DNA from 4 places in the Pseudomonas sp. Seg1 genome. Region 1 is predicted to be linked to each of the others. Evidence: predicted binding sites of a transcription regulator. Region 1 holds the regulator's gene; each other region holds the start of a gene.

The links. Region 1 encodes sigma-54, which starts transcription at its own class of promoters, with help from an activator protein. Its sites were predicted from a motif close to ANTGGCATNNANNTTGCTNT; they were not measured.
Region 2: glnA (glutamate--ammonia ligase) is a predicted target of sigma-54. The motif match lies at 1,798-1,817, and genes of this name have one in related genera.
Region 3: KI231_RS09500 (CmpA/NrtA family ABC transporter substrate-binding protein) is a predicted target of sigma-54. The motif match lies at 2,127-2,146, and genes of this name have one in related genera.
Region 4: KI231_RS07995 (flagellar basal body rod protein FlgF) is a predicted target of sigma-54. The motif match lies at 1,584-1,603, and genes of this name have one in related genera.

Annotation. Positions count from the first base shown of each region.
Region 1 is NZ_AP021903.1:1,063,128-1,066,241, reverse strand. Features, by position in the region: gene lptB (LPS export ABC transporter ATP-binding protein) at 1-477, shown strand, start outside; gene KI231_RS04530 (RNA polymerase factor sigma-54) at 664-2,157, shown strand; gene hpf (ribosome hibernation-promoting factor, HPF/YfiA family) at 2,231-2,539, shown strand; gene ptsN (PTS IIA-like nitrogen regulatory protein PtsN) at 2,551-3,015, shown strand; gene rapZ (RNase adapter RapZ) at 3,018-3,114, shown strand, end outside.
Region 2 is NZ_AP021903.1:410,945-414,058, reverse strand. Features, by position in the region: gene thiI (tRNA uracil 4-sulfurtransferase ThiI) at 129-1,583, opposite strand; gene glnA (glutamate--ammonia ligase) at 1,912-3,114, shown strand, end outside.
Region 3 is NZ_AP021903.1:2,120,686-2,123,799, forward strand. Features, by position in the region: gene KI231_RS09495 (ANTAR domain-containing response regulator) at 209-784, opposite strand; gene KI231_RS09500 (CmpA/NrtA family ABC transporter substrate-binding protein) at 800-2,011, opposite strand; gene KI231_RS09505 (quinone-dependent dihydroorotate dehydrogenase) at 2,235-3,114, shown strand, end outside.
Region 4 is NZ_AP021903.1:1,792,186-1,795,299, forward strand. Features, by position in the region: gene KI231_RS07990 (sigma-54-dependent phenylalanine hydroxylase transcriptional regulator PhhR) at 1-1,302, shown strand, start outside; gene KI231_RS07995 (flagellar basal body rod protein FlgF) at 1,658-2,398, shown strand; gene flgG (flagellar basal-body rod protein FlgG) at 2,444-3,114, shown strand, end outside.

The DNA of each region.
Region 1 (3,114 bases):
CCGCAAGAAGCATCGATCTTCCGCAAACTGTCGGTGGCCGACAACATCATGGCCATCCTCGAGACCCGTCAGGAGCTCGACAAGGCCGGCCGTCGCAAAGAGCTGGAAAGCCTGCTGCAGGAATTCCACATCAGCCACATCCGCGACAACCTCGGCATGAGCCTGTCGGGTGGTGAACGCCGCCGGGTGGAAATCGCCCGCGCTCTGGCGACTGCGCCAAAATTCATCCTGCTCGACGAACCGTTCGCCGGTGTCGACCCGATTTCGGTCGGCGACATCAAGCAGATCATCCACCATCTCAAGGCCAAGGGCATCGGTGTACTGATCACCGACCACAACGTGCGTGAGACGCTGGACATCTGCGAAACCGCCTACATCGTCAACGACGGTCAACTGATCGCCGAGGGTGACTCCGCGACCATCCTGGCCAACGATCTGGTCAAGGAAGTGTATCTGGGCCACGAATTCCGCCTGTAAGCGCAAAGTGCCCGGTGAGCCGCCCGGGTGCTGTATCGATTCAAGCAGGATTTAATACGCTTTAATTGTTACAGCGCTCTAGGCAAACACTTCAGTTTCAGGCATATAATTTGCTTAAGTTTGGCGCTCCGGCGCCCTGTAGTGGATGGCGCATAGCGCCGGCGAATAAGGTGTTAAGCCCCTGCCATGAAACCATCGCTAGTCTTGAGAATGGGCCAGCAGCTGACGATGACACCGCAGCTGCAACAGGCCATCCGCCTGCTCCAATTGTCGACCCTGGATCTGCAACAGGAAATCCAGGAGGCCCTGGAATCCAATCCGATGCTCGAACGCCAGGAAGAAGGCGACGACTTCGACAACTCCGATCCCCTGGCCGACAACGCCGAACAGAAGCCCAACACCGAGATCCAGGAACCCTCCTATCAGGAAACCGCCCCAACGGTGGATAACCTTGAGGACGGCGACTGGAGCGAGCGTATCCCCAACGAGCTTCCGGTCGATACGGCCTGGGAGGACGTTTACCAGACCAGTGCCAGCAGCCTGCCAACCAGCGATGACGACGAGTGGGATTTCACCACCCGCACCTCCGCTGGCGAAAGTCTGCAAAGTCACCTGCTGTGGCAATTGAACCTCGCACCGATGTCCGACACCGATCGACTGATCGCCGTGACCCTGATCGATTGCATCAACAATCAGGGCTACCTGGACGAAACCCTCGAGGAGATTCTTGAAGCGTTCGATCCGGAACTGGACATCGAACTGGACGAGATCGAAGCCGTCCTGCACCGCATCCAGCAATTCGAACCGGCAGGCATTGGCGCCCGCAACCTCAGTGAATGCCTGCTGCTGCAACTGCGTCAGCTCTCGGCCAAGACCCCTTGGCTGGCCGAAGCGAAGCGCCTGGTCACCGACTACATCGACTTGCTCGGCAGCCGTGATTACAGCCAATTGATGCGCCGCATGAAGCTCAAGGAAGACGAGCTGCGTCAGGTCATCGAACTGGTGCAGAGCCTCAACCCGCGTCCAGGCTCGCAGATCGAATCCACTGAAGCCGAGTATGTCGTCCCGGACGTCATCGTGCGCAAGGACAACGAGCGCTGGCTGGTCGAGCTGAATCAGGAGTCAGTGCCACGCCTGCGGGTAAACGCCCAGTACGCCGGTTTCGTGCGTCGCGCCGATACCAGTGCCGACAACACTTTCATGCGCAATCAGTTGCAGGAAGCTCGCTGGTTCATCAAAAGCCTGCAAAGCCGCAACGAAACCCTGATGAAAGTGGCCACCCAGATCGTCGAGCATCAGCGCGGCTTCCTGGAATACGGCGACGAAGCCATGAAGCCGCTGGTCCTGCATGACATCGCTGAAGCGGTCGGCATGCATGAATCGACGATTTCCCGGGTGACCACACAGAAATTCATGCATACCCCGCGTGGTATTTATGAACTGAAATACTTTTTCTCCAGCCACGTCAGCACCTCCGAAGGCGGTGAATGCTCGTCCACGGCGATCCGCGCGATCATCAAAAAACTGGTTGCGGCGGAAAATCAGAAAAAGCCGTTGAGTGACAGCAAGATCGCTGGTTTACTGGAGGCACAAGGCATTCAGGTGGCTCGCCGCACCGTCGCCAAGTACCGCGAGTCCTTAGGGATCGCGCCTTCGAGCGAACGCAAGCGGTTGATGTAAGCCACGTTACAGCGTTCCAGTGGCAGGCTATCCAGCCTGCCGCTTTATGCACTGGCAACGAAGGAGAAGCTGTATGCAAGTCAACATCAGTGGACACCAACTGGAAGTGACCCAACCTCTGCGTTCCTACATCGAGGAAAAACTCCAACGACTGGAACGACATTTCGACAAGATCACCAACGTGCAAGTCACGATGTGCGTCGAAAAGCTGAAGCAGAAAATCGAAGCCACCTTGCATATACCCGGCAGCGAAGTGGTCGCCAATGCGGAACATACCGATATGTACGCGGCGATCGACGCCTTGACCGACAAGCTGGATAAACAACTCAAAAAGCATAAGGAAAAGACCCAGAGCCTGCTACAGGGCGCCACCGGTCGATAACCCCCCATTCCATGATCCGACTTGAAAGTATCCTGACCCCCGGCCGTTCCCTGGTGAACGTGCCGGGCGGCAGTAAAAAGAAAGCCCTCGAACAAATTGCCAACCTGATCGCCCGCGAAGTGCCGGATCTGGAGATGCAAGATGTCTTCGAGGCCCTGATCGCCCGTGAGAAACTCGGCTCTACCGGTTTCGGCAACGGCATCGCCATTCCTCACTGCCGCCTCAAGGGTTGCCAGTCGCCAATCAGCGCCTTGATGCACCTTGAAGCCCCTATCGATTTCGATGCCATCGACGGCGCCCCGGTTGACCTGCTGTTCGTTCTGCTGGTCCCGGAAGCGGCTACCGATGCCCATCTGGAGTTGCTGCGCCAGATCGCCAGCATGCTCGATCGAAAGGACGTGCGCGATAAGCTGCGCAGCGCTCCGAGCAACGAAGCCTTGTACCAGGTCGTACTGGACGAGCAAAACGGGCAGTAATCATGCGCTTGATCATCGTCAGTGGCCGTTCCGGCTCGGGTAAAAGTACCGCCCTGGATGTCCTTGAGGACAACGGTTACTACTGCATCGACAATCTGC
Region 2 (3,114 bases), 650 kb from region 1:
GATCAGAGGATTCGGTTTGCTGACAAGTCTTGGCAGCGATTAGCAGTAGTGTCCGGCATGGCCGTTACAGCTTGACGGCGGTGTCGGGGGGCCGGTGACGCAGGCCACAGGCAAACAGCCCCGGGCACTTAGCTCGGTCGATAAACGCGCACATTGGCATGCCCCTCACTGAGCAAATGGTGGGCATGCAGGCGACTCATCACGCCTTTGTCGCAATACAGCAGGTACTGGCGAGTAGGGTCCAGTTCCTTGAAACGTGCGTTCACTGCATAGAACGGCATCGTCTGTACCTCTATGCCGGCAAGCTCCAGCGGTTCGTCTTCAGCGGCGTCCGGGTGACGGATGTCGATGACGATCTGACCGGCCAGCGCTTCGCCGACTTCTTCAATTTGCAAATCCTGGCCCAATTCGTCGATGACTCGATCGATGGCGACCAGTTTGGCGTTGGCGAGCGCACGCTCGAGCACCGCCATGTCGAATTCTTTCTCTTCGTGTTCGACGCGGCCACGCTTGGCAGCGGTCTTCGGGTTAACCGAGATCACCCCGCAGTATTCCGGCATGTGCCGGGCGAAATCGGCGGTGCCGATCTCGTTGGCCGTGTCGATGATGTCCTGCTTGTGGGCGACGATCAGTGGGCGCAGGACCAGTTTGTCAGTTACACAATCGATCACCGACAGGTTCGGCAAGGTCTGGCTCGATACCTGGGAGATCGCCTCACCCGTGACCAGCGCATCGATGTGCAATCGGTCGGCAATGGCCGAGGACGCGCGCAACATCATACGCTTCAATACGACGCCCATATGACTGTTATCGACTTTGCCGAGAATTTCGCCCAACACTTCTTCGAACGGAACACTGACAAATAGCACGCGTTGCGAACTGCCGTACTTCTTCCAGATGAAATGCGCGACTTCCATCACGCCCAATTCGTGGGCACGCCCGCCCAGATTGAAGAAGCAGAAGTGCGCCATCAGGCCGCGACGCATGATCTGGTAGGCCGCAACAGTCGAATCAAAGCCGCCGGACATCAATACCAGCGTCTGCTCCAACGCACCCAGCGGGTAACCGCCGATGCCGTTGTGCTGGCTGTGGATCACAAACAACCGTTTGTCGCGAACTTCGATGCGGACTTCGATTTCCGGCGCTTTCAGGTCGATTCCGGCAGCACCGCATTCACGACGCAGCTTGCTGCCGACGTATTTTTCGACGTCCATCGAGCTGAACGCATGCTTGCCTGCACGCTTGCAGCGCACCGAGAAAATCTTTCCGGCCAGCGCATCACCGTAGTGCTGTTTGCACTTTTCGGTGATGTCGTCGAAGTCCCCCAGCGGGTACTCGTCGATCTGCAGAAAGTGCGCGATGCCCGGCATGCAGGTCAGGCGCTCGCCCATCTCTTTCAAGGCTTTGGCGTCGGTGACACGGGTTTCCAGCTCGAGGTTGTCCCACACACCGTTCACCACCACAGCCGGGTCCAGATCGCGGAGCACGGCGCGGATGTTTTTGGCCAACTGGCGGATAAATTTCGTCCGGACAGGTCGACTCTTGATGGTGATCTCGGGGAAGACTTTTACGATTAGTTTCATGAAAACAGCGCGCGCAGGGCCAGCCGAAAAAGGGGGGCGCGGATTATAGCGGAAATTGCTCAAGGTTTAACCAGTTAATGTGCAGAAGGTTTTGCACGCACCAAAACAGGTCATTTTTCGATTGTGACGCCACATTAGAGGGCGAGAATTTACGCTTTAAGACGGTTTGCACCTTAATAAGCGTGAATTTGGGGCAAAAAACCCATGCTGGGGCACTGGCATGCAATTTGCTCCCTTGTGAGGCAGGTTGCCTTGGCAGACTATCTGCGCCGGCATCACCCATATTAAGGGCATCCACTACCAAGCCCTAAGCCACCCGGAGGACACTATGTCGAAGTCGGTTCAACTCATCAAAGATCATGACGTCAAGTGGATTGATCTGCGCTTCACGGACACCAAAGGCACTCAGCACCACGTGACCATGCCGGCTCGCGATGCGCTGGAAGACGACTTCTTCGAAGTCGGCAAGATGTTCGACGGTTCCTCCATCGCTGGCTGGAAAGGCATCGAAGCCTCCGACATGATCCTGCTGCCGGACGACGACACTGCCGTGCTCGACCCGTTCACCGAAGACGCGACCCTGATCCTGGTCTGCGACATCATCGAACCGTCGACCATGCAAGGTTACGATCGTGACCCACGCGCCATCGCTCACCGCGCCGAGGAATACCTGAAGACCACCGGTATCGGTGACACCGTCTTCGCTGGCCCAGAGCCAGAATTCTTCATCTTCGACGAAGTGAAGTTCAAGTCGGACATCTCCGGCTCGATGTTCAAGATCTACTCCGAACAAGGTTCGTGGATGTCCGACCAGGACATCGAAGGCGGCAACAAAGGCCACCGTCCAGGCGTCAAAGGTGGCTACTTCCCGGTTCCGCCGTTCGACCACGACCACGAAATCCGTACTGCCATGTGCAACGCACTGGAAGAAATGGGCCAGACCGTTGAAGTTCACCACCACGAAGTGGCGACTGCCGGTCAGAACGAAATCGGTGTCAAGTTCAACACCCTGGTGAAGAAAGCTGACGAAGTTCAGACTCTGAAATACGTTGTACACAACGTCGCTGACGCTTACGGCCGCACCGCGACCTTCATGCCGAAGCCACTGTACGGCGACAACGGTTCGGGCATGCACGTACACATGTCCATCGCCAAAGATGGCAAGAACACCTTCGCTGGCGAAGGCTATGCCGGCCTGTCCGAAACCGCCCTGTACTTCATCGGCGGCATCATCAAGCACGGTAAGGCACTGAACGGCTTCACCAACCCGGCCACCAACTCCTACAAGCGTCTGGTGCCAGGCTTCGAAGCTCCGGTAATGCTGGCCTACTCGGCTCGCAACCGTTCCGCCTCGATCCGCATTCCTTACGTCAACAGCCCACGTGGCCGTCGTATCGAAGCGCGTTTCCCGGATCCGGCTGCCAACCCGTACCTGGCATTCGCAGCACTGCTGATGGCCGGTCTGGACGGTATCCAGAACAAGATCCACCCAGGCGATGCCGCTGACAAAAACCTGTATGACCTGCCGCCT
Region 3 (3,114 bases), 1.1 Mb from region 1:
ACGGCCGCACCACCGGCCCCGGTCTGTGGGGCCAAAACGCAAAAACGCCGCTACCTGATTCGCCGGGTGGGGCGAGCGGGTGAGCGACGTCTTTGTCGTGGGTGGGGCAACCGCCGTTGGTTACCTGTGCGTTTTACATAGCGAGATTTGTGCCATCTCTATCCTGATCGTTCCCACGCAAAGCGTGGGAACGATCGGTAGGAGGGGGCTAGCCCAGCAACTCACTCATGGCAATGATCTGCTCCGCCACCTGAATCAGCTTCTGCTGTCGGCTCATCGCCTGGCGGCGCATCAGGGTGTAGGCCTCTTCCTCATTACAATCCTTCATCTTCATCAGCAGCCCTTTAGCCAGCTCAATACGCTTGCGCTCGGCCAGTTGCTGGTCACGGGCCTGAAGCTGTGCGCGCAAGGCCTGATCGCTCTCGAAACGCGCCATCGCCACATCGAGAATCGGCTGCAGGCGTTGTGCGTGGATCCCCTCGACGATGTAGGCACTGACCCCGGATTTGATCGCCTGCCTCATCACCCCCGGGTCATGTTCGTCGGTAAACATCACGATCGGCCGTGGCTGGTCGCGACTGACCAGTACCACTTGCTCCATGACATCGCGGCTCGGTGACTCGGTATCGATCAGGATCACGTCCGGGCGCACTGTTTCGACGCGTGCCGGCAAATCAATGGTCAGACCTGACTCGTCGATTACCTCGAAACCGGCCTCGGTCAGCGCGGCTTTCAGACGTCCGACTTTTTTCGCCGTGTCGTTGATCAGCAGAATGCGCAACATGTTCGTGGGCTCCTTTCAGCGGCGAGCGAGCAGGGGAGCGTCGTCGCTCAAGGCGTGCAGCTTGAAACTGCGTGCGTATCCGGCCGGGTCGCTGCCGTCCCAGACTTTGCCGTCGAGCAACTGGCTGCTGCGCATGTCGGTGCCCCACGCGGCGACGCCGACAGCGGTTGCCGCGTCGCGGTAGATATCCAGCTGCTGAACCTGACGGGCGACGGCAAGGTAGTCCGGATCCTCACGCAGCAAACCCCAGCGGCGGAACTGGGTCATGAACCACATACCGTCCGACAGATACGGCAGATTTACCTCGCCGTTACCATGGAAGCGCAGCGCGTGCGGATCCTGCCAGCGGTTGCCGAGGCCATCGGCGTAATCACCAAGAAAACGCGGTTCGATGCAGGACATCGGCGCGTCCAGATATTCCGGCGCACTGAGCAACTGCGCGGTGCTGCGGCGATTTTCCGGACTGTCGTCGATGAAACGGCTGGCTTCGAGGATCGCCATCACCAGCGCCCGCGCCGTGTTCGGGTATTGCTCGATAAATTCGCGGGTGCAACCAAGGACTTTTTCCGGGTGATCGGGCCAGATGGTCTGGCTGGTGGCCAAGGTGAAACCGAGATCCTGCTGCACCGCGCTGGCGGCCCACGGTTCGCCGACGCAAAAGCCGTCGATGCGCCCGGCTTGCAGGTGCGCGACCATTTGCGGCGGCGGCACCACCACGCTATCGACATCCTGTAGCGGATGAATGCCCTGACTCGCCAGCCAGTAATAAAGCCACATGGCATGGGTGCCGGTGGGAAAGGTCTGCGCGAAGGTGAGTTTTGCGCGGCTTTGGTGCACGTGCCCGTCGAGCGCTTCAGGGCTGGTCACGCCGAGATTTTGCAGGCCGTGGGAGAGGTTGAGGCTTTGACCATTCTGGTTAAGGCCCATCAATACCGCCATGTCGGTCGACGCCACGCCGCCAATGCCCAGGTGCACCGCGTAGATCAGGCCGTATAGGCTGTGGGCGGCATCCAGTTCGCCGCTGACCAGTTTGTCGCGCAAACCGGCCCAGGAGGTCTGGCGTTTGAGGTTCAGGGTCAGCCCGTAAGGCTGGGCAAAGCCCTGTGTGGCCGCGACGACGACCGAGGCGCAATCGCTCAGGGCCATGAAGCCCAGGTTGATCGCGGTTTTTTCCGGGGCATCGCTGCCATTGACCCAGGCCAGCGGCCCTACCGAAGGTTCATTCATACAACGCCACCTCGAAAAAAAGCGCCGCCACAGACTTTGCGCAGGCAAAACCCGAAGACGACGCCATTGTCCTTGCGCGCCTGCCTTCGTTGGCCCGCGCGCTGATAGCCAGGAGAGTGCAAGGCATATGCCAGTGCCTGCGATTTGTGCGTGCGCCTCGCGCCGCAGGTCGATGCCCGGCTATAATCGCCGCCTCTTTTCGCCGCCCGAGTCATTGCCGCCCATGTACACCCTGGCCCGTCAGCTGTTGTTCAAACTTTCCCCGGAAACCTCCCACGATCTGTCGCTGGATCTGATCGGCGCGGGTGGGCGTTTGGGCTTAAACGGCTTGCTGTGCAAGGCCCCGGCAAAAATGCCGGTGACCGTGATGGGGCTGGAATTTCCCAACCCGGTGGGGCTGGCGGCCGGTCTGGACAAGAACGGCGCCGCCATCGATGGCTTCGCGCAGCTGGGTTTCGGTTTTGTCGAAATCGGCACCGTGACCCCGCGTCCGCAGCCAGGCAACCCGAAACCACGGATCTTCCGCCTGCCGGAAGCCGAGGCGATCATCAACCGCATGGGCTTCAACAACCTCGGTGTGGATAACCTGCTGGCACGGGTGGCTGCGGCGAAATACCAAGGCGTGCTGGGTATCAACATCGGCAAGAACTTCGATACCCCGGTCGAGCGCGCAGTGGACGATTACCTGATCTGCCTGGACAAGGTCTACGCCCACGCCAGTTACATCACGGTCAACGTCAGCTCGCCGAACACCCCGGGGCTGCGCAGTCTGCAGTTCGGTGATTCGCTAAAACAATTGCTGGCAGACCTGGCCACCCGTCGCGTCGAACTGGCGCTGCGTCACGGCAAGCATGTGCCGCTGGCGATCAAGATTGCCCCGGACATGACTGACGAAGAAACCGCGCAAGTCGCCCAGGCCCTGATCGAAACCGGGATGGACGCGGTGATCGCTACCAACACCACCTTGAGCCGTGTCGGTGTTGAAGGAATGGAACATGGCGACGAGGCGGGCGGTTTGTCTGGCGCGCCAGTGCGTGAGAAGAGCACGAATACCGTGAAGGTGCTGGCGGGTGAACTGGGTGGTCGTCTGCCGATCATCGCGG
Region 4 (3,114 bases), 730 kb from region 1:
CTCGGTGCGCTGGAATTCCCGGTGTTGTCGATCGACATGGGCGGCTCGATCGTTGCCGCCAACCGTGCGGCGGCGCAATTGCTCGGCGTGCGGGTCGATGAAGTGCCGGGGATTCCGCTGTCGCGCTATGCCGAGGATTTCGATTTGCCGGAGTTGGTGCGCGCCAATAAATCCCGAATCAACGGCATGCGGGTCAAGGTCAAGGGCGACATCTTTCTCGCTGACATCGCGCCGCTGCAATCCGAACACGACGACAGCGAAGCCATGGCCGGTGCAGTGCTGACCTTGCACCGCGCCGACCGCGTCGGTGAGCGCATCTATAACGTGCGCAAGCAGGAGTTGCGTGGCTTCGACAGCATCTTCCAGAGTTCGAAAGTCATGGCGGCGGTGGTGCGCGAAGCGCGGCGCATGGCGCCGCTGGATGCGCCGTTATTGATAGAAGGTGAAACCGGCACCGGCAAGGAGTTGTTGGCGCGTGCCTGTCACCTCGCCAGTCCGCGTGGGCAGTCGCCGTTGATGGCGCTCAACTGCGCAGGGCTGCCGGAGTCGATGGCCGAGACCGAATTGTTCGGCTACGGCCCGGGTGCCTTCGAAGGTGCACGGGCGGAAGGCAAGCTCGGGCTACTGGAACTGACGGCGGGCGGCACGTTGTTTCTCGATGGCGTCGGTGAAATGAGTCCGCGCTTGCAGGTGAAATTGCTGCGCTTTCTGCAGGACGGTTGCTTCCGTCGTGTAGGCAGTGATGAAGAGGTTTATCTGGACGTACGGGTGATCTGCGCAACCCAGGTCGACTTGTCCGAGCTGTGCGCGCGTGGCGAGTTTCGCCAGGATCTGTATCACCGCTTGAATGTGCTTTCGCTGCATATTCCCCCGCTGCGCGAATGCCTCGACGGTTTGACGCCATTGGTCGAGCACTTTCTGGATCAGGCCAGCCGGCAGATCGGTTGTTCGCTGCCGAAACTCGCGCCGGCGGCGATGGATCGGCTCAGCCATTACCACTGGCCGGGCAATGTGCGGCAGTTGGAGAACGTGCTGTTTCAGGCGGTTTCGTTGTGTGATGGCGGCACGGTAAAGGCTGAGCATATCCGCCTGCCGGATTACGGCGTGCGTCAGCCGCTTGGCGATTTTTCGCTGGAGGGTGGGCTGGACGAGATTGTCGGGCGGTTTGAGAAAGCGGTGCTGGAGCGACTGTATTCAGAGCATCCGAGCAGTCGGCAACTGGGTAAGCGGCTGGGGGTTTCGCACACCACCATCGCCAACAAACTCCGCGAATATGAAGTGGGCAAAGATCCTGAAAGCTAAGTGGACCCCTGTGGCGAGGGGATTTATCCCCGATGGGCTGCGAAGCAGCCCCAAGGCCGCTTAACTTGATGTATCAGCTGAACCGCATTCATCGGTATCGGGGCGGCTTCGCCACCCATCGGGGATAAATCCCCTCGCCACAGGGTTATTCGCCCAGCCCGAGATCGGGATTGCCGCCTAGCGGCATGACACCGCCGGTTTTTCGTCTTCGATACATTTCCCCTATCCCCGCAAAATCCCCCAAGTCCTTTGTTTACCGGGCCGCGAGCCGCCAGAAAAAAGTTGGTCTGCAAATTGCTTATGGCTCAGCAGTACAGCGGTGGGCGGCAAACGTCCGGCATGCAGAGGAAAGAGTGTGGACAAGTACCTTTATGTGGCAATGACCGGCGCCAGCCAGAACGCGCTGGCGCAGAAGGCTCATGCCAACAACCTGGCGAACATCTCCACCAACGGTTTTCAGCGCGACCTGGAGCAGGCGCGTTCGATGCCGGTGTTCGGTGACAGCTTTCCGGCGCGCGCGTTTGCCATGAGCGAACGGCCCGCCACTGATTTCACGCCGGGCTCGCTGGTGCAGACCGGGCGTGACCTCGACGTCGCGGTGACCGGCAACGGCTTCATCGCCGTGCAGAACCCCAACGGCGGCGAAAGCTACGTGCGCACCGGCAGCCTCAATATCGACGCCCTCGGCGTGTTGCGTGCCGGCAACGGCATGCCGGTGATGGGCAATGGCGGTCCGATCGCCGTGCCGCCCGAGCAGCAGGTCGAAGTCGGTGAAGACGGCACCATCAGTATTCGTGCGATGGGCGAAGGCCCGCGCGTCATGGCGGAAGTCGACCGGATCAAACTGGTCAACCCGGACATCAAGAGCATGAACAAGGGCCTCGACGGCTCGATCTACACCAAGGACGGCCAGCCTGCGCCGGCCGATGCCAACGTCAAACTGGTGTCGGGTTTCCTGGAATCGAGCAACGTCAATGCCGTGGAAGAGATGACCTCGGTGCTGGCTCTGGCCAAGCAGTTCGAGTTGCACGTCAAGATGATGAACACCGCCAAAGACGACGACCAGGCCATGGCTCGGGTCTTGCAGATCAGCTAATTATCAGAACGTCGCGCCGTAAAACAGGCGCACGAGGAGAATCGAATGCTTCCGGCTCTATGGGTTGCCAAAACTGGTCTGTCCGCTCAGGACACCAACCTGACCACCATTTCCAACAACCTGGCGAACGTCTCGACCACGGGTTTCAAACGTGACCGCGCCGAGTTCCAGGACCTGCTGTATCAGATCAAACGTCAGCCAGGCGCCCAGTCGACCCAGGACAGCGAACTGCCGTCGGGTCTGCAAGTGGGTACTGGTGTGCGCATCGTCGGCACGCAGAAAAACTTCACCGCCGGCAGCCTGCAAACCACCGAGCAGCCGCTGGACATGGCCATCGACGGTCGCGGTTTCTTCCAGATCCTGCAGCCGGACGGCACCACGTCCTACACCCGTGACGGTACTTTCCACCTCGACTCCAACGGCCAGATCGTCAACGCCAGCGGTTTCGCTCTGGAACCGGCCATCGTCATTCCGAACGATGCCCAGACCTTCACCGTGGGTCGCGACGGCACCGTGTCGATCTCCGTTGCCGGCAACCCTGCCGCCCAGGTGATCGGCAACCTGCAAACCGCCGATTTCATCAACCCGGCCGGGCTGCAAGCCGTGGGTAACAACCTGTTCCTCGAAACCGCTGCTTCCGGTGCGCCGCAAGTCGGTACTCCGGGCCTGAACGGTTTCGGCACCACGCTGCAGAACACCCTGGAAACCTCCAACGT